Regions from separate parts of the Micromonospora sp. DT41 genome, predicted to be linked through region 3. Evidence: riboswitches for the same ligand, from Rfam matches in the RefSeq annotation. Region 3 holds a riboswitch; each other region holds the start of a gene.
What was found. Region 3 has a riboswitch for cyclic di-AMP ahead of ACLQ23_RS08855 (C39 family peptidase). Riboswitches for the same ligand answer to the same signal wherever they lie in the genome.
Positions count from the first base shown of each region.

Region 1: linked by a shared signal. The riboswitch ahead of ACLQ23_RS04110 (transglycosylase family protein) and the one ahead of ACLQ23_RS08855 (C39 family peptidase) in region 3 are both predicted to bind cyclic di-AMP.
Region 2: linked by a shared signal. The riboswitch ahead of ACLQ23_RS12210 (NlpC/P60 family protein) and the one ahead of ACLQ23_RS08855 (C39 family peptidase) in region 3 are both predicted to bind cyclic di-AMP.
Region 4: linked by a shared signal. The riboswitch ahead of ACLQ23_RS03310 (coiled-coil domain-containing protein) and the one ahead of ACLQ23_RS08855 (C39 family peptidase) in region 3 are both predicted to bind cyclic di-AMP.

Region 1 covers NZ_JBNCKU010000002.1:51,282-56,131, reverse strand. Annotated here, with positions in the region: gene ACLQ23_RS04130 (helix-turn-helix transcriptional regulator) at 1-251, opposite strand, end outside; gene ACLQ23_RS04125 (VOC family protein) at 374-811, shown strand; gene dinB (DNA polymerase IV) at 913-2,100, shown strand; gene ACLQ23_RS04115 (hypothetical protein) at 2,194-2,547, shown strand; gene ACLQ23_RS04110 (transglycosylase family protein) at 2,621-3,304, opposite strand; cyclic di-AMP (ydaO/yuaA leader) riboswitch at 3,307-3,480, opposite strand; gene htpG (molecular chaperone HtpG) at 3,701-4,850, opposite strand, start outside.
Region 2 covers NZ_JBNCKU010000005.1:306,778-311,627, reverse strand. Annotated here, with positions in the region: tRNA gene ACLQ23_RS12230 (tRNA-Gly) at 54-127, opposite strand; gene ACLQ23_RS12225 (zinc metalloprotease) at 330-1,313, shown strand; gene ACLQ23_RS12220 (pyridoxamine 5'-phosphate oxidase family protein) at 1,381-1,938, opposite strand; gene dcd (dCTP deaminase) at 2,016-2,594, shown strand; gene ACLQ23_RS12210 (NlpC/P60 family protein) at 2,670-3,710, opposite strand; cyclic di-AMP (ydaO/yuaA leader) riboswitch at 3,724-3,861, opposite strand; gene ACLQ23_RS12205 (N-acetylmuramoyl-L-alanine amidase) at 4,096-4,850, shown strand, end outside.
Region 3 covers NZ_JBNCKU010000004.1:67,039-71,888, reverse strand. Annotated here, with positions in the region: gene ACLQ23_RS08865 (acyltransferase family protein) at 1-1,153, shown strand, start outside; gene ACLQ23_RS08860 (hypothetical protein) at 1,297-2,076, shown strand; cyclic di-AMP (ydaO/yuaA leader) riboswitch at 2,364-2,505, shown strand; gene ACLQ23_RS08855 (C39 family peptidase) at 2,750-3,601, shown strand; gene ACLQ23_RS08850 (alpha/beta fold hydrolase) at 3,738-4,484, shown strand; gene ACLQ23_RS08845 (CDP-glycerol glycerophosphotransferase family protein) at 4,502-4,850, opposite strand, start outside.
Region 4 covers NZ_JBNCKU010000001.1:706,488-711,337, forward strand. Annotated here, with positions in the region: gene ACLQ23_RS03300 (heavy metal translocating P-type ATPase) at 1-988, opposite strand, end outside; gene ACLQ23_RS03305 (YibE/F family protein) at 1,302-2,639, shown strand; cyclic di-AMP (ydaO/yuaA leader) riboswitch at 2,806-2,936, shown strand; gene ACLQ23_RS03310 (coiled-coil domain-containing protein) at 2,941-3,960, shown strand; gene ACLQ23_RS03315 (carbonic anhydrase) at 4,041-4,784, opposite strand.

The sequences.
Region 1 (4,850 bases), on a different contig from region 3:
GTCGCGATCGCCTCCTCGTCGTCGAGCAGCAGCGGCGGCAGCCGGGTGCCCGCGCCGAGGCGGTAGCCGCCGCCGACACCCGAGGTGCCGTGCACCGGGTAGCCGAGGGTGCGCAGTCGTTGCACGTCGCGGCGGACACAACGTGCGGTGACGCCGAACTCGGCGGCGAGTTCGTCGGCGGTCCAGGACGACCGCCGCTGCAGCAGGGCCAGCATCCGCAGCACCCGCTCGGTCGTCGCCTCCACGGTCACCGGCCGATCGTTGCACAGATCGCGGAACGTTCCTGTCCGCTGACTGCGCAAGGCTGGGGCCATGACCGACCACACGAGAACCACCGGCGACATCCGGCAGAACCGACGGGAGGCGAGCTGACATGGCCCGCGAGGTGCAGATAACGTTCGACGCCGCCGACCCGGGCGCACTTGCCGCGTTCTGGGCCGACACCCTCGGTTATGAGGTGCAGGGCCCGCCGGGTGACTTCGAGTCCTGGGAGCAGGCGCTGGAGGCGATGGGCGTACCGCCGGAGAACCGCAACGACGCCTCGGCGGTCGTCGACCCCGCCGGGTCGGGGCCGCGGCTGTTCTTCCAGCGGGTGCCCGAGGGCAAGCGGGCCAAGAACCGCGTCCACCTCGACGTGCGGGCCGCCCCCGGGCTGACCGGCGACGAACGGATGGCGGCGCTGGAGGTGGAGGCCGACCGGCTCGTCGGCCGCGGTGCCACCAGGCTCGCGCGGCACGAGCCCGCTCCCCCGCTCAACGCCGGTCACCTCGTGCTGGCCGACCCCGAGGGCAACGAGTTCTGCCTCGACTGAACGGGCCCCGGGCCGCGTCACGGAAGCTACGCGCGAGGCTGACACGGCCGTGTTCACGCAGCTCACTGCCGTGATCGTACGCGCCATGCGAACATATGTACGTGTCGCCCGGGGCCAGCATCCTGCACGCCGACCTGGACGCGTTCTACGCGTCGGTCGAGCAGCGTGACGACCCGCGTCTCCGCGGCCGGCCGGTGATCGTAGGCGGCGGCGTGGTGTTGGCTGCCAGCTACGAGGCGAAGGCGCGGGGCGTCCGCAGCGCGATGGGTGGGCAGCAGGCGCGGCGGCTGTGCCCGGACGCGATAGTGGTGCCGCCCCGGATGTCGGCGTACACGCGGGCCAGCCGGGCGGTGTTCGAGATCTTCCGGCACACCACGCCGCTTGTCGAGGGGCTCTCCATCGACGAGGCGTTCCTCGACGTGGGTGGTCTGCGGCGGCTGGCCGGGCCGCCTGCCGACATCGCCGACCGGCTGCGCCGGGAGGTCCGCGAACAGATCGGTTTACCGATCACGGTGGGGGTGGCGCGTACGAAGTTCCTGGCGAAGGTGGCCAGCGGGGTGGCGAAGCCGGACGGGCTGCTTGTCGTCGCGCCGGATGCCGAGATGGCGTTCCTGCACCCGCTGCCGGTGGAGCGACTCTGGGGCGTCGGCCCGGTCACGGCCGCGAAGTTGCGGGAGCGCCGGATCCGTACCGTCGGGGAGGTCGCCCGACTCGGCGAGGCGGCGTTGGTGTCCCTGCTCGGCGCGGGCACCGGCCGGCACCTGCACGCCCTGGCGCACAACCGTGACCCGCGGGCGGTGCAGGTCGGCCGGCGGCGCGGCTCGATGGGCGCGCAGCACGCGCTGAGTCGCGCCCCGCATCCGGCCACCGAGTTGGACGGCATTCTGGGGGGCCTTGTCGACAGGGTCACCAGGCGGATGCGGGCGGCCGGACGGTCCGGGCGCACTGTGCTGCTGCGGCTGCGCTTCGGCGACTACACCCGGGCGACCCGCTCGCACACAGTGCGCAAGGCGACAGCTGACACCACGCCCCTGCTCGCTGCCGCGCGGGCGCTGCTGCGCGCGGCACTGCCGGAGATCGACAGGCGGGGCATCACGCTGATCGGCGTGTCGGTGGGCAACCTCGACGACAACCCTGTGCAACCGGAGTTGCCGTTCGACGCCGTCCCCGGGGCCAACCTGGACGCCGCCGTGGACGCGGTTCGGGACCGGTTCGGGTCGACTGCCGTGACCCGCGCGGTGCTGCTAGGCCGGGATCCGGGCGTCGAAATGCCCCTTCTGCCGGACTGATCTCCCTGGTGGCGGCGGATATCACAGCTGCTGGAGGGTTTAGCGGCGGCATGATCGGAGACGTTGTGACGATCAGCCTGAGGGGGGACCACCATGTCCGACGACAGCAGCAACCGCGCGAGCCGGCGTGCCGAGCGTCCGCACGACGTGACCGACCCGCTGCTGTGGCAGCTGGCGCTCGACGTGCTCGACGCCCACGAGCCGACCGAGGACGGCGTCTGCGGCAACCTGCTCTGCGCCGGGGAACCGTACCCATGCGCGGCACGCGGCAACGCTGAACAGTCGCTGCGGCTGGCTCGAGGCGGGGCCGAGACACCGCCGACGGCCGCCCAGCAGTGGGACGGCCGTGACGAGACACCTGACAACTGGTCCACCCAGGAGTCCTTCCACCCGCGGCGAACCCGGTCCGGCGAAGCGGTATCGGCGTCGCGGGCTTCGGCAGCCTGACGCCTCCGCCACGACAGCGACACGCCAGCGGGCGCCCGACCGGAATCCGATCGGGCGCCCGCTGGGTCGTACGTCAGAGGCTGAGCCGCTGCCCGGGGAAGATCAGGCCCGGGTCCGAGCCGACGACCTGCCGGTTGCGCTCGTAGAGGGCCTGCCAGCCGCCGTCCTGCTGGTGGCTCTGGGCGATCTCCGACAGGGTGTCGCCGGACTTCACCACGTAGGTGTCGCCGCTGGCGGCGGGGGCGGTGCGCTTGTTGCTGCGGGTCGCCGGCTGCTCACCGCGCGACGACCGCTGGGCGGGCTTGTCGGCCTTCGGAGTGGACTTCGACTTGGCGGTGGACTTCGACTTCGTGGTGGGCTTCGTCGAGGACTTGGTGGCGGAGCCGCCCGACGCACCGGCCTTCTTGCCGCAGGTCGGCCACGCGCCGATGCCCTGCCCCTTGAGCACCTTCTCGGCGATGGCGATCTGCTCGCCGCGGCTGGCCAGGTCGGCGCGGGCGGCGTACTTCTTGCCGCCGTAGCCGGCCCAGGTGCTCTGCGAGAACTGCAACCCGCCGTAGTAGCCGTTGCCGGTGTTGATCTTCCAGTTGCCACCGGACTCGCACTTGGCGATGGCGTCCCAGTTGACGGCCGCCTGGGCAGGTGCGGCCGGGCCGAAGAGCGCCACGGCGCCGGTGACCGCGCCGACGGCCAGGGTGCCGACGGCGATGCGGCGGGTGCTGACCCGTCGATGACGGGGGGTGTAGACAGACGTCATGAGTGTGCTTCCTCCACGCCGGCGAGGTGAGCTGTCGGGTTCGGGCCGAGGAGCCCGGCCGCACGGTGGCGGCTTCACCCCGAGGTGACGATGCACCGAGGAACGTTTGGGTCCCCCGCTCCTGCCCGGGTGACTGGGTTCCGACGACCGGGGGCAGGATTTGGCGTTACCGGTCGTGGCGTCCGCAGTGGCGGACCCGACCGACGTTAGGCACGGCCGGCATCGATCGCCCAACCCCTGTGAAGTTCTTCACCGGGGCACGCTGAGCGGCGCGCTCAGCGGTTGCGGGCGGCGTTCAGCTGTGCAGCGACCATGATGGACCGCTTCCGATCAGGTCGGCCGTTCCCCGGCCGGTGGAGCCCGACAACGCGGGTCACCACCGGCCGGGGCACCTCCCTACAGAGTGCGGGCGAGCCGGTCGGCGAGCGTACGGGTGAAGCGGGCCGGGTCGGCCAGGTCGCCACCCTCGGCGAGTACCGCGAGGCCGTACAGCAGCTCGGCGGTTTCGGTGAGGGTCTCGGCGGAATCGCCCTGCTCGTGAGCCTTGCGCAGAGCGGCTACCAGAGGATGACCGGGATTGATCTCCAGGATGCGCTTCGTCGACGGGATCTCGTGCCCCATCGCCCGGTACATCTTCTCCAGTGTCGGCGTGAGGTCGTGCGCGTCACCCACCACACAGGCCGGTGAGGTGGTGAGCCGCGACGACAGGCGGACCTCCCGGACGCTGTCGGAAAGTGTCGTGCCCAGCCAGTCCACGAGCGCCGCGAACTCCTGCCGCTGCTGCTCGCGCTCGGCTTCGGCCTGCTGCTTCTCCTCGTCGGTGTCGAGGTCGACCTCGCCCTTGGCGATCGAGCGCAGCGGCCGACCGTCGTACGTGCCGACCCGCTCCACCCACACCTCGTCGACAGGGTCGGTGAGCAGCAGCACCTCGTGGCCCTTGGCCCGGAACGCCTCCAGGTGCGGGGAGTTCTCGATGGTGGCCCGGGAGTCGCCGGTGGCGTACCAGATGTCGCTCTGGCCGTCCTTCATCCGGGAGACGTAGCCGGCCAGGTCGGTGAGCTCGGCCGGGTCGTGGGTGGAGGCCAGCGACAGGATCTCCAGCAGGGTGTCGCGGTTGTCGGTGTCGTCGATGAGCCCTTCCTTGACGACAGTGCCGAACTCCTTCCAGAAGGTCTGGTAGCGCTCGGCGTGGTTGGCCTTGAGGTCCTTGACAGCGGCGAGGACCTTCTTCACCAGGCGGCGGCGGACGATCTGGATCTGGCGGTCCTGCTGGAGGATCTCGCGGGAGATGTTCAGCGACAGGTCGTGGGCGTCGACCACGCCCTTGACGAAGCGTAGGTAGGTGGGGACCAGCGCCTCGCAGTCGTCCATGATGAAGACGCGCTTGACGTAGAGCTGGACGCCCCGGCGGCCCTGCGGGGAGAACAGGTCCAGTGGGGCGTGGCTGGGCAGGAAGAGCAGCGCCTCGTACTCGAAGGTGCCCTCGCCCTTCATGTGTACGACCTCGAGCGGGTCGGCCCAGTCGTGGCTGACGTGCTTGTAGAAC
Region 2 (4,850 bases), on a different contig from region 3:
TGGAACATCGAAGGCCCTGGCTGGGACTCTCGTCCTGACCAGGGCCTTCGTGTTGGAGCGGGTGACGGGAATCGAACCCGCACTGTCAGCTTGGGAAGCTGATGTTCTGCCATTGAACTACACCCGCAGGCGGCACCACTGTACCCGAGTCGCCGAGCCGGTGCACCCAGGCACCCCGAGCCGCCGACGGCCGGGCACGGCCGTCAAGAAGTTTCCAGACGGCAACATATGGTCGTTCTCAAATGCATCGATGGGTTGTAACGTCTGCCCCACGTTCTCAGCCTTGGCGTGACACACCCCCTGCCGCGCCGCCAGAAAGAGGTGGGCTCATGGGACTCCGTCCCAACCTGCTGACCCGGCGTGCCGCCGGTGTCGCATCGACAACCCTCGCGCTGCTGCTCAGCACCGCTGCGGTGGGTGTCGTTCCGGCCGCTTCGGCTTTCTCGGCAGCGCCCGACGGCGCCTGCGTGGAGCCGGCCGACAGCCACGCCAACGCCCGGATGAAGCCCGGCGGCGCGGCCAAGCACGACCCTAACGAGTTGACCGTCAACCAGGTCCGCGAGCGGGAAGCCGACATGGCGGCGGCGCTGCGGGAGCGCGCCAACTATCGGACGGGTGCTGGCGCGACGGCGCTGGCCACTGCCACCATCCCGGTGGTGGTGCACGTGATCCAGGAGAACACCACACGCGCGGGCGGCAACATCCCGGACTCGATGATCACCTCGCAGATCAACGTCCTCAACCAGGCGTACGCCGGTGCGACCGGCGGCGCGGTCACCGCGTTCGCCTTCCGGCTCGACAGGATCAACCGGGTGACGAACCCGTCGTGGTATCCGATCGTGCAGGGCTCGTCGGCGGAGCGGTCGATGAAGTCCTCGCTGCGGACCGGCGGCAAGAACACTCTCAACGTCTACCTCGGCGAGTTGAGCAACAACCTGCTGGGCTGGGCGACCTTCCCGCAGCGCAACCTGAGCAGCATGGACGGCGTGGTCGTGCTGAACGAGTCGCTGCCGGGCGGCACCTCGACCAACTACAACCAGGGCGACACCGGCACCCACGAGGTGGGGCACTGGCTGAACCTGTACCACACCTTCCAGGGCGGCTGCGGTGGCTCGGGTGACAGCGTCAGCGACACCCCGGCCGAGGCGTCGCCGGCCTACCAGTGCCCGACCGGGCGGAACACCTGCTCGGCGGCCGGCCTGGACCCGATCACCAACTTCATGGACTACACCTACGACTCGTGCATGTACCAGTTCACCCCTGGGCAGGCCAGCCGCATGCTGACCGCCTGGAACGCGTACCGCGCGGCGTAGCTCTCCCGCGTACACCTGGTGCCGGCTCCGTCACGACGGAGCCGGCACCAGCGTTTTAGGGCCGTGGTCAGGCGGCGGCCGTCGTGCACTTGACGTCGCGGCTGAGCCGGGTCGGGCGAGCCTGGGGTACGCCGAGCGGCGCGGCCGCCGGGGCTCGCGGGTCGAGCCAGACCCGAACGGCCGGACGGCTCGGCGGGAGACCGGGAATGCCGGTGATCTGGTGCTCGCGGCGGGTCAGCATCGCCACGTCGATGGTGAACTCGAAGAGCCGCCAGTCGACCTGCGGCTCGGCTCGGGCGGTCTGCGCCAGCCGGGCCACCTGGGCCGGGTCGGTCACCGGCGAGGCGTGCCCCGCCACGTACGCCTCGTCGTCGCTCTCCTCCGGCGGGAACGAGTGCAGGGCGTAACGGCCGTCGCGTTCGAGGTCGCGGCGCTTCGGCGAGTCGATGATGAAGCAGAACAGGCCCTCGTCGGTGATGACCGGGGACACCGGATGGACGCGGGGACCGCCGTCGGCGCGGACCGTGGCCAGATAGCCGAAGCCCGGCCCGTACTGCTGCAGGAGAACGCGGATCCCGTCGGCGAGGCGGGGCTCGTCGGCGGCAAAATCGGACCAGGAAGCCATGCGGGCATTCTATCGAACAAATGTACGAGGGGCGACCTCGACACGCTGGTCACCGGCTGCCTCGCTATGGTGGTCCGATGCTGCTCTCCGACCGGGACCTGGTCACCGAGATCAAGGCCGGCACGCTGGGCCTGGAGCCATTCGAGCCCACTCTGGTTCAACCGTCCAGCATCGACGTGAGACTCGACAGGCTGTTCCGGGTCTTCAACAACCATCTCTACACACACATCGACCCGGCCATGCAGCAGGACGACCTGACCTCGGTGGTCGAGGTGCCCGACGGCGAGCCGTTCGTGCTGCACCCGGGCGAGTTCGTGCTCGCCTCGACGCTTGAGGTGATCTCCCTCGGCGAGCAGCTCGCCGGCCGCCTGGAGGGCAAGTCCAGCCTGGGCCGTCTCGGCCTGCTCACCCACTCCACCGCCGGCTTCATCGATCCGGGCTTCTCCGGTCACGTGACGCTGGAGTTGTCGAACGTGGCGAACCTGCCGATCACCCTCTGGCCGGGCATGAAGATCGGGCAGCTCTGCATCTTCCGGCTCTCCTCGCCGGCCGAGCACCCGTACGGCTCGGTGGTCTACGGCTCGCGCTACCAGGGCCAGCGGGGGCCGACGCCGAGCCGCTCCTGGCAGAACTGGCGGGCCTGGCCGACCCGTTGAGCCGCTCGACAGCTCGGTGTTAACAAGGGGCCCCTCCTCTACCTGAGGCGTTAGGAAGGGGCCCCTCCTTACATCTCAGCCGGGGCGGCCGTAGCTGTGGATCGGGCCGTCGTCGACCTTCTTCATCTTGACGGGTTGACCGGCCTGGGAGGCGTGCACCACCCAGCCGTCGCCGACGTACATGCCCACGTGGTGGATGTCGCTGTAGTAGAAGACCAGGTCACCGGGGCGCAGGTCGGCGCGGCTGACGTCCTTTGTCACCCGGCTCTGCTGCGCGGCGTTGTGCGGCAGTGACACGCCGGCCTTGGCCCACGCGGCAAGCATCAGCCCGGAGCAGTCGTACGAGTTCGGGCCCTCGGCGCCCCACACGTAGGGCTTGCCGATCTGGGCGCAGGCGAACTTGACAGCCGTACCCGCCCCGCCGCCGGGGTAGCTGGCCGGGCAGGGCGCCGGACGCAGCGGACCGCCGCCGCCATTGCCGTACACCTTGAGGCGCAGCTTCTGGAGCTTGTCGATCTCGGCGTTGATCTGCTTCTTCTTCGCCGCGAGCTGAGCCTCGGTCAGGGTCAGTTCGGCGACCAGCTCGTCCAGCGGCGCCTTCTGCCGGGCCAACTCGTCGCGCAGGTCGGCCACCTGCTTGACGTCCTGCTGCTGGTTGTGGGCGAACCGGTCGAGCATTTCCAGCTGGCCGACCATCTCGCTGGGCGAGCGGCTGCCGAGCATCGCGTTGACAGTGGAGACGTTCTCACCCATGTACGCGCGGACGGCCAGGGCGCTGACCTTGTCCATGGCCGCGTCGACCTGGCGCTGCAACGGGGCCATCCGGGCGGCCAGCGCGTTCGCCTGCTTGCGCTTTGCGGCCAGCTCGGTGCGGGTGGCGTTGTGCCGTTCGATGATCGGTTCGAGCTTGTTCCAGTCGGCGTCGATCTGGCGTTCGATCTCGGCGACGGACGGGTCCGCGTGCGCCGCAGTGGCGCTGCTGGTCAGGACGACGGCGACGCCGACAAGGGCGGCAAGAGCTGTGGTGAAGCGGGGCCAGCGTTGACGCGGCACGATCGGCAGGGGGTCGGCTGAGGCCGACCGCTCGGACGACGGCCGCGGGGCATGGAGTGCCACCGGGGTTCCGTACTCCTTCTTCCTGACCGCCTACCGGGTTAGCTGACGGGTTCGGGCGGGAAGTCGGCGCCCTACCGCAGGATCTGCGGATTCACCCCGGGGGAACCTGGGTCCCCGGCTCGTTCTTCAAGCGACTCGGCGGTGCCGGTCCGTTACCGCCCGGGATGGGCAGACCTGCTACCGGGCCGACGATTGACCAGAGTAGAGATGACCGTTACCGATCCGCAACCCGTGCGCCAGTGACACTCCGTGGCGATTCTGCGGGGTCACGGACCGCGTGCGAAGGTTTTTTTCCACAGGAGTCCATACATGGAAAGGTATTGACGCAGGCTCCCGGCCGGCGGGAGGGTGACCTCACAGTCACCCACGCAATCTAGGGGGTTCGATGCACCGTCCAACCCTGCCGTCCCGCCGACGCGCACTGCTGGTCACCGCCGTGGTCGCCGTGACCGCGGTGCCACTGCCCGCCGGTCCGGCCGCCGCCGCACCCGCCGCCGACCGCCAGCAGCAGTACGCCGCCGCAGCGAGCGAGTACGGCGTACCGGCCGACGTGCTGCTCGGCGTCTCCTATCTGGAGTCCCGCTGGGACAGCAACGCCGGCACACCCAGCACCAGCGGCGGCTACGGCCCGATGCACCTGACCGACGCCCGACACGTGACAGCCCTGCCCCGCGGCGGCCACCACGACACCGGCGCCGAGGACCCGCGCGGCGACGACTCGCGTACCGCGCTGGCACCTCGCGCAACCGCTGACCCCGCGCCGTCCAGCGCCGCCCTGCAAACCGTTGACGCCGCCGCCGCGCTGACCGGCGAGGCACCGGAGTCGCTGCGTACCGACCCGAACGCGAACATCAGGGGCGGGGCGGCGCTGCTGGCGTCGTACCAGCGGGAGCTTGGCGCGCCGGTCGGAGCCGGCACCGACCCGGCGGCCTGGTACGGCGCGGTGGCCCGCTACGCCGGCGCGGACAGCGCCGACGCCGCGGCGGCCTTCGCCGACGAGGTCTTCACCACCATCGGCGCCGGCGAGTCCCGGGTGACCGACGACGGCCAGCGGGTCACCCTGCCGGCCCGCACGGTACGGCCGGAGCGCACCTGGCTGGACCGGCTGGGCCTGCGCAAGCTCGCCCGCCCGGACGGGCT
Region 3 (4,850 bases):
GCCCGCGCCCGTGTTCGCCAGGCTTCCCTCGCTGACCGGGCTTCGGTGGATCGCCGCGCTGCTGGTGTTCGGCTTCCACGCCGGCACCATGCGGATCATCGCCGAGCCGGACTTCAAGGCCGTTGTCGACGCGGTGTTCTCCCTCGGCCTGTCCGGGGTGCAGTTCTTCTTCATCCTGAGTGGCTTCGTGCTCGTCTGGTCGGCCCGCCCGGGCGACTCACGGCTCGCCTTCTGGCGACGGCGGGTCGCCAAGATCTATCCGAATCACCTGGTGTTGTGGGCGGCGGCGCTGCTTGTCGCCTGGTGGTTCGCCGACCCGGTGCTGCCGGCGGTGGCACTGGAGAACCTGCTGCTGTTGCAGGCGTGGGATCCCCGGCCGGGCTGGTTCTACAGCATCAACACGGTGAGCTGGTCGCTCTCCTGCGAGTTCTTCTTCTACCTCTGCCTGCCGCTGGCGCTGCCTCTGCTGCGCCGGGCCCGTCCGGCGGTGCTGTGGACGCTGATCGTCGCGCTGCCCCTGCTGATCCTCGCGCTCTGGCCGGCCCAGCAGTTGGTGCCGGAGGTCAGCCGGTGGTGGTTCACGCAGATCTTCCCGCCCGTACGGTCGCTGGAGTTCTGGCTGGGCGCGGTGGCGGCCGAGCTGATGCGTCGGGGTCTCTGGCGTGGCCCCGGGCTGACGACGGCCACCGTGATCTTCGTGGCGACCTGGGTGGCCGCCTCACAGTGGATCCGCGCCGAACTGTGGACCACCCTGCTCGCCGTCGTGTACCTGCTGGTGATCACGGCCGCCGCGGACGCGGACGTGCGGGACCGGCGCTCGCCGTGGCGGTCCCGTCCGCTGGTGTGGCTCGGCGAGGTCTCCTTCGCCTTCTATCTGGTGCACGTGCTGGTGATGACGAGTGTGCTGCGGTGGAGCGGGGACTGGGGGACGGGCTTCCAAGGCTGGCGCGGCCCGGCTGTGGTGCTCGGGTTCCTTGTGGTCAGCCTGGTCCTGGCCGGGTTGCTGCACCGCTACGTCGAGACTCCGCTGATGCGCCGACTGGCACCGCGCCGCCCGGCCCGTCCGCCGGCCGTCCCCCGGCAACGGACCGCGGCCACCGAAGCCGGGGGCGAAAAGCCCGACGACCGATCGACGTACGCCGACTCGCGCTGACGGGTCCAACCTGGTCAGACGCGGTCCGGCGCGGCGTGCGTCGACACGCCCGGCGCCCGATGCGCCCGGTTCGTGCCGGCGGTAGCGTCGGACCGAACGCGTGCGGCTTCCCATCGCAATGCTCTCCCGCCGAGGTGCCGACCATGGAGACCGTCGTCTTCTACGAGTTCCTGACCGAGGTGCCGCAGGCCGCCGCCATCTGGTCGGCCCTGCTCCTGCTGACACTGACAGTGCTCGCCGTCCTGGTGGCCCGTCCGGAGCGGGACTCGACGGCCGCCGAACGGGACAGGGCGGCCGTCGAGCCGCCGCCCACCGCTCGTGAGGCCGCCGCCGCCGAGGCCGCCGACCTGCGCCGGTACGCCGAGGAGGTGGCCGTCGCCGCGGCCCGCGCGGCGCAGACCGCCCGACGGCGGCGTGCGGACTGGCTGACCGCTCAGGAGCAGGTGGAGCAGATCTGGGTGCGGTACGACGAGGCGGACGCCGCGGCCCGACGCTTCGCCGGTGCCGGAGCGCTGCCCACCCCGCGAACCCCGCGCACCCCCGCCGAGTACGCCACCCGGGAGCGTTACCTGCACCGGGCGGCGATGGCCGCGTACTGGCGGGGGGACCTGACCATGCGGCAGCTCGGCGACGTGTTCGGCCAGCGGCACGGCTGGGATCCGCGTCGGCACCCGGTGGAGCAGGAGGTGCTGCTCAGCCGGGCGGTCCGGGAGACGCGGCGGGCCGACTACGAGGCTGCCGCCGGGCGGGAACGGGCGGCCTGGCGCGACGCCGAGCTGGCGGCGTCCGCTGCGCGTGCCCTGGCCGAGGAGGCCTACGCGGCGGTGGCCCGGTTGCGGCCGACGCGGGTGGCAGCCCGCCGCACCGTCCGTGTCGCGGTTCTGCCGGCGGCGGCGCGGTGGCGCCCGGCGCGGGTGGGCTGAAACGCCCCGATTATTCGGTGAGCCCGGTCACACGCGCGGGAAATCGGGCGGCTGACGCGTTCGGCCGGATTGTTCCCGCAGATCCGGCGGCATTGTCGACGGCCTGTCCGCTTGTCGACCTACGGTGCCTCCGTAACCGCTCGTCCCATCGAGTCACGTCAGCGGCAATACGCCCAGAAATTGTCGCCGCGTTCAAGGTTTACGCAGGTGAGCGAGGCTTGGCAGGGCTCAGGAGGGCCAGTAGGGTCATCCCGTCCGGTGCGGTAACCGATCGCGAATGGCGACGCCGCGCTGACCCGCTCAATCGTGATCAACGAACCGGGGACCCACAAGTACGTCCGGGGTGAATCCGCGAGCCACGGCCCGCGGTAGGGCGATCTTCCCGCCCGAATCCGTCAGCTAACCCGGTAGGCGGTGTCGGAAGGAGTTCCATCCCCATGCAGCACCCGCATACCCCTCGGCTATTCCTCCGCCTTCACGGCGTCGCGGTACCCACGCTTGTCCGCCTCGTGGCGGTGAGCTGACCCCCAGGGTCACCGCACTTTCCGCCCGGCCACGCCGGGCGTTCCCCTGAGCGGCTCCACCATCCGCGGACCACGGTCCGCGCGCTGGCGCGTGCCCGGATACCGGCTGCCCCCGGTGTGCCGCTCTCCCCCTGAACCGTGGAGGACCCGTGAAGCACACCCTGCAGCGTCAGCTGCGCCGCCTCGCCACCGAACGCCCGTACCAGATCGCCGTCGCCTCCGCCGCGGCCCTCGCCATCGCGACCACCACCGGCGCCCTGGTGGCCGGCGCCGATGAGGCCCCCGTCGGCCAGCACACCGCCTCGACCGTCGCCGAGATGCGCAGCGACACCGCCGCCTCCCGCGGCGACGCCCGGGTCGCGGACCCCTCGGCCAGCGCCGCCCCGACCAGCGCCAGCCCGAGCGCCGCCGCCCCCTCCGCAAGCGCCGCGTCGCCGGCCGCCAAGGCCAGCAGCGACCCGGACCTGACCGCCAGGAAGGCGGCGCCGAAGCCGCCCGCGACAAAGGTGCTCGACTTCCGCTACCAGGCGCAGAACACGTACTACAACTGCGGCCCGGCGGCCGTCCGCAACGCTCTCAGCGCCGCCGGCATCAACCGCACCCAGGACCAGTTGGGCGCCGAGCTGGGCACCACCGAGATGGGCACCAACTCGGCCCTGGACACCACCCGGGTGCTCAACGCCGAGGTGAAGGGCTCCCCGTACCGGACCCGGATGTTCGCCGGCTCGCCAAGCCCGGCCCAGATGGACCGTCTCCAGGCTGACGTCGTCGCCGCGATCACCGACGGCCGTGGCGTGGTGGCCAACGTGGCCGGGGACGCCGTCGACACGAACGGCGGCTGGCACTCCTTCGGCGGCGGGCACTACGTCGCAGTGGTGGGCTACAAGGACAACGGCCGTACCGTGCGGATCGCCGACTCGGCGAACGCGGCCTACGGCGAGTACTGGATGACCACGATCAACCTGGCCAACTGGATCGCTACCCGGGGCTACTCCGCCTGACCAGGCGTGAGACCCCACCAGACGCCGCGGGCGCCGTCTCCCACGAGGGGCCGGCGCCCGCGGCGTCTTCGTCGACGCCGGGTCAGGACCGCGACGGATCTCGCTGCGAGCCGGTACGCCGTGGGAGACTGCGGCCGTGGTGGATGAATCGGGTGGTCACGCCGACCGTAGGCCGGTCCTGCTTCTGCTGCACGGCATGGGGGCGACCGGTGACGTCTGGCTGCCCTGGGCGCCGCTGCTGGAGCAGCACTGGCCCGGCAGGTGGCTGGCGCCCGACCTCGCCGGCCACGGCTGGTCGGAGCCACTTCCGACGTACTCCTTCGAGGGTTTCGCCAAGCGGATCGCCCAGGCCCTGGCGCCCGGCGACCGCATCGTGGTGCTCGGGCACTCGCTGGGTGGTGTGGTCGGCCTGGCGCTGGCCGCCTGCGCCGCCGGAACGCCAGTGGACGCCGTGGTGGGGCTCGGCATCAAGGCCGTCTGGACGCCGGACGAGCTGACCCGCGCCGCCGACGTCGCGGCCCGCCCGGTCAGCTGGTTCGCCAGCCGGGCCGAGGCGGCCCGTCGCTACCTGCGGATCGCCGGGCTGACCGGCCTGATCCCGCCGGACCACCCGATGGTGGACGCCGGTCTGCGCCAGGTCGACGGCCGGTGGCGCCTGGCGATGGACACCGGCGCGTTCGCCGTCGGGGAGCCCGATCTCGCCGCGCTCCTGGCCGCGACCGACGTGCCTGTTGTGCTGGCGCGCGGCGAGCACGACACGATGGTCACCGACGCGCAGCTCAAGGAGTACGGGGTGCCGGTCGCCACGCTGCCCGGGCTCGGGCACAACGCGCACGTGGAGGACCCGGCTGCCGTGCTGGCGCTGCTGGACGCGTACCGCTGACGCTCGGCACGCCCTTGTCAGGCCAGCGGGGTGAGCTGCGCCGGCCGCTCGGTCGTGTGGTCCGTCGACGTCAACTCCCGGCGGGCGGCGGTCAGGAACGCCTCCGCGTACGACTCGGCGGGGAAGTCACCCAGGTAACGCCGGCGGGTCGCCCAGCGCGCCTCGGCCAGCGGGTCGGTGTCGAGCAGGGCGGTCAGCACCTCGTCGGCGTTGGACATGTCCCGGCGCAGCACGTAGCCCGACGCGGCCAGCGGGAAGTTCTCGGTGAACCGTTCGCCCTCGTTGCCCATGTCGGTGACGGCGTACGGCTTGCCGGAGTAGAGGTAGTCCGAGATGACCCCGGACACGTCGGAGATCAGCGCGTCG
Region 4 (4,850 bases), on a different contig from region 3:
CGTGCGGGCAGGCGATCACCAGAACCGTGACCGCGCGGATCACCGCCTCGTCGGGCCGGCCGAGCAGGGTCCAGACCAGCACTGTCAGGACGGCCGTGCCGGTGGCAACGTAGAACAGCGCGGCGGCGAACCGGTCGGCAAGCAGTTGCGCCCGGCCACCGGAGGCCTGTGCCTGCGCGACCATCCGCTGGATGCCGGCGAGCGCGGTCTGTTCACCGAGCGCCTCGACGCGTACCCGGATCGCCGAGTCGGTGGCCACGGTGCCGGCCACCACCCGGTCGCCCGCCGACCGCGCGACCGGCCGCGACTCACCGGTGATCATTGATTCGTCGAGTTCCGCGCTACCGTCGACGATCCGACCGTCCGCCGGCACCCGGCCCCCCGGGCGGACCAGCACCACGTCGTCGATCCGCAGGTCGGTCACCGGTACCGCCTCGACCTGCCCGCCCGCAGTCACCCGCTCGGCCTCGTCCGGTAGCAGCGCGGCCAGCGCCGCGAGCGCGCCCCGGGCCTGCCCGATGGCCTTCATCTCCTGCCAGTGCCCGAGCAGCATGATGGTGACCAGCGCTGCCAACTCCCACCAGAAGTCCAGGTCGAAGGCGCCCACGCTGGTGGCAAGCGACGCGGTGTAGGCCACTGTGATCGCCATCGCGATCAGCAGCATCATGCCCGGCGCCCGGTCCCGCACCTCCCGGACCGCGCCCACCAGGAACGGCCAGCCGCCCCACCAGAACACCACCGAGCCGAGCACCGGGCCCAGCCAGGACCGGCCGGGGAAATCCCAATTCAGACCCAACTGATCCGATACGAGATGACTGGTCAGTACCACCGGGATGGTGAGCACCAGGCAGACCCAGAAGCGGCGACGGAACATCGCCGGGTCGTGCCCGGCGTGCTTGTCATGCCCGGCGTGCTTGCTCTGCGGGGAGGGTGCGGCGGAGGTGCCGTGCCGCTTGTGGTCGGGGTCGGGCGGTGACAGAGCCGGCATGCCTCAAACATGCCCGGTCGAGGGCCCGCCACGTACGCGGTTCGCTTATCCGACACCCCGTCACGAACTGCCGCCCCGATACAAGCTGGATAGCATCTCCCAGGATGAGCCTCCATACGCCGCCGCGCAGTCAGGCTGCGACGCCACCACGTCGTGGCGTCGCTTTCCGTCGATCGGGCCGGACGTTGACCGTCCGTGATCGGACGATCGCCGGACGGCGATCCGGCGCGCTTCCCGCGGCGTTTCCCCCGTCGACGGTGAACCGACCGCTCCGCTGACACGTACTTCGCACCGGATCGTTGGGAGTCTCGCATTGGGTTCCGACCACAGCCATTCCGCGCCACCCGCGCCGCCGCGGGTGCGACGGATCCTCGTCGCGACGGTGGTGCCGCTCTTCGTGGCCACCGTTCTCGCGGCGGTGGTGCTATGGCCACGGGACGGGTCGCCGCAGACCGATGGCGGGGCGGACGTGCCGCGGTACCACGGCACCGTGACCCGGGTGGTGACCGAGCCCTGCCCGCCGGCGCCGACACCCGAGGGCGGCCCGTCGGCCGGACCGTGCGGCACGGTGGACGTACGCGTCGAGGACGGGCCGAGCGCCGGCCAGCAGGTGCAGACCCCGATCCCCGCCGGGCCGGGCGCACCCCGGGTCGAGGTCGGCGACGACGTCATAATGGTCGAGCTGACCGACCCGACCGATCCCGCCGTCAGCAGTTGGAACATCGCCGAGCACCAGCGCGGAACGCCGCTGCTGTGGCTGGCTGTGGTCTTCGCCGCGGCGATCGTCGCGTTCGGCCGGTGGCGGGGCCTGGCCGCGCTGGCGGGGCTGGCGGCAAGCTTCGCCATCCTGCTCACCTTCGTGCTGCCGGGCATCGCCGCCGGCAGGTCACCGCTGCTGGTGGCTGTGGTCGGCGCCGCGCTCATCATGTTCGTGGTGCTCTATCTGACCCACGGGGTCACCGCACAGACCTCGGTAGCGGTCCTCGGCACCCTGGGCAGCCTGATCCTCACCGGAGTGCTCGCCACCGTCGCCACGGCCGCCACCCACCTGACCGGCTTCGGCAGCGAGGACGCCACCACACTGTCGATGTTCCAGGCCGACGTGGACCTGCACGGCCTGCTGCTCGCCGGAATCATCATCGGCTCACTCGGCGTGCTCGACGACGTGACTGTCACCCAGGCGGCCACCGTCACCGAGTTGGCGAACGCCAACCCGGGGCTGAGTCGATTGCAGCTCTACCGGGCGGCCACGCGGGTCGGCCGCGCCCACATCGCCTCCACGGTCAACACAATCGTCCTGGCGTACGCGGGCGCCTCGCTGCCGCTGCTGCTCCTGCTCACCGCCGACACACGACCCATCACGCAGATCCTGACAAGCGAGTTCCTGGCACAGGAGATCGTCCGCAGTGCGGTCGCCACACTCGGCCTGATCGCCGCCGTACCGCTGACCACAGGGCTGGCCGCTCTGGTGACCGCCGCCGGCTCGACACCGGCCGGCGACGCGCCCCGGCCGCGACCGGAGCGAGCCGACGTACTGGCTGCCCTCAGCCGTCCACGCGCGGGCCGGCCCGACCCCGAGCACACCCCACCCCCATCCACCGCCACCGACCAGTGGCCAGAGCCGGACAGGAGCACGAAGACGGCATGGTGACACTCCTCAGCGTGACCAGATCGGGCCCCCGCCCTGACGACCGCAGCACTGGTCACTCAACGCCATGGCGATATGACGCTTTTGGTGGGCATCCAGGCGTAGCTCACCCGGCCGACTCTCGGGTAACCTCGCTGCCGGTTACCGATGAAGGCGCGAAGCGGCGCCTGCGGTGCCACCGCCCAATCGCCAACCGGCGAGCCGGGGACCCAGGTACCTGGGGTGAATCCGCGCAAGCGGTAGGGGCCACTTCCGCCCCGAACCCGTCAGCTAACCCGGTCGGCGGTCGACGGAAGGGAACATTGTGACGGCACCCCTACGCCGCTGGTTGACACCTGTGGTGGCCGTGATCGCCGCACTGACCGTGCTCGCCGGGCCCGTACCGGCCCACGCCGCCCCGACGACCCCCACACCGTCCGGGCACGAGGAGGACGGCGAGCCGAAGCTGCTCAACGACGTCATCGAGCAGGCCAACCGCGACTACTCCGCCGCCAAGTCCAAGCTGGACAAGTCCAAGAAGCGGCAGCTGGAGTTGGCGATCGAGGTCGAGCGTGCCAAGGCCGACCTGGACGCGTTGGCACCACAGGTCGCGCAGATCGCCGCCCAGTCGTACCGCACCGGCCGCGTCGGCGCGATGGCGATGCTGCTTGACAGCAACGCTCCCGACACCTTCGTCAAGCGGGCCGCGGCCCTCGACGAGCTCAACATGATCAACGAGAAGAAGCTCGCCGAGGTCAACGCGGTGAAGATCCGCGCCGAGCAGGCCAAGCTGGCCCTCGACACGGAGGTCCGCGAGCAGCAGAAGCAGACCGCCCTGATGGCCAAGCGCAAGAGCGAGGCGGACAAGGCGCTCTCCCTCGTCGGCGGCAAGGGCTTCACAGGCGGTCTCGTGGACGCCACCTCGCCGGTCGCGAAGATCGGCCCGGGTCGCACCGCCGACGGCGACTGGAAGCCGCAGTCGTGCAGCGAGGACGACCCGACCACCTCCGGCTGCGTCACACCTCGCACCCTGCACGCCTACAAGGAGGTCAGGCGGGCCGGCTTCACCCGGTTCGTCGGCTGCTACCGCCCCGGCGGGCCGTGGGAGCACCCGAAGGGCCGCGCCTGCGACTGGTCGCTGCAGAAGAGCGGCTTCTCCCCGTGGCACAACGAGGACACCCGCAAGTACGGCAACAACGTCGCAGCGTTCCTCATCCGCAACGCCGACCGGCTCGGCATCTACTACGTGATCTGGAACCGGCAGATCTGGTTCCCGGCGACCGGGTGGAGCTCGTACAGCGGACCGTCGAACCACACCGACCACGTCCACATGTCACTGCTCTGACGGCACGTACCGCAGACGAGGGCCGCCCCGCACCACGCGGGGCGGCCCTCGTCGCACGTGGCGGGTCGGCGGTCCAGTTGTCAGGCGGCGGCGGTCGCGGCCGGGCCGTCCGGGACGCTCGGCACGTCGATGCTCGGCACGTCGAGGGTCGCGGCGCCGACCGGCACGGCGGTCACCGGACGCACCCCACCGATGGCGAGACGGTACGACATCCCCACCACCGCGCACCGGCCCTGCTCCACAGCCTCGGCCAGTACCGGCGACTGCCCGAGCAGCGTCTCGACAGTCTGCGCGATGTGGATGTCGACGATGCCGTCGATGTCGTCCACACCCTCGGCCGTGGCGCGCCGCAGGCTGGGCAGCACCGCGTCGACCACCGCGCGCAGGTGCCCCACGGGTGCCGTGCCGGTGGCGGCGGCCTCACGGGCCGCCTGCACGGCACCGCAGGAGTCGTGACCGAGCACCACCACCAGCGGGGTGCCGAGCACTGTCACCGCGTACTCCACGCTGCCCAGCACCTCCGGACCCACGATGTGCCCGGCCGTACGGACCACGAAGAGGTCACCCAGGCCCCGATCGAAGATGATCTCGGCGGCCAACCGGGAGTCGGAACAGCCGACGATCACCGCGAACGGGTGCTGCCCGTCGGCCACCGCGGCGCGGTGTTCGGCGCCCTGGTTGGGGTGGCGTGGAGCGCCGCTGACGAAGCGCCGGTTGCCGTCGGCCAGTTCGGCGTACGCCCGCGACGGCTCGGTGAGCGCCGGTGCCTGATCGGTGGCCCGCTGCGGCCCCGGCTGCCCGCCGGGCATTACGGAACGGCTCATCCCCGCACCTCGTCTCCACGCATTTGGCCTGCTCAACCCGCACGTCGACCGGCCCGGCGGCGGGCG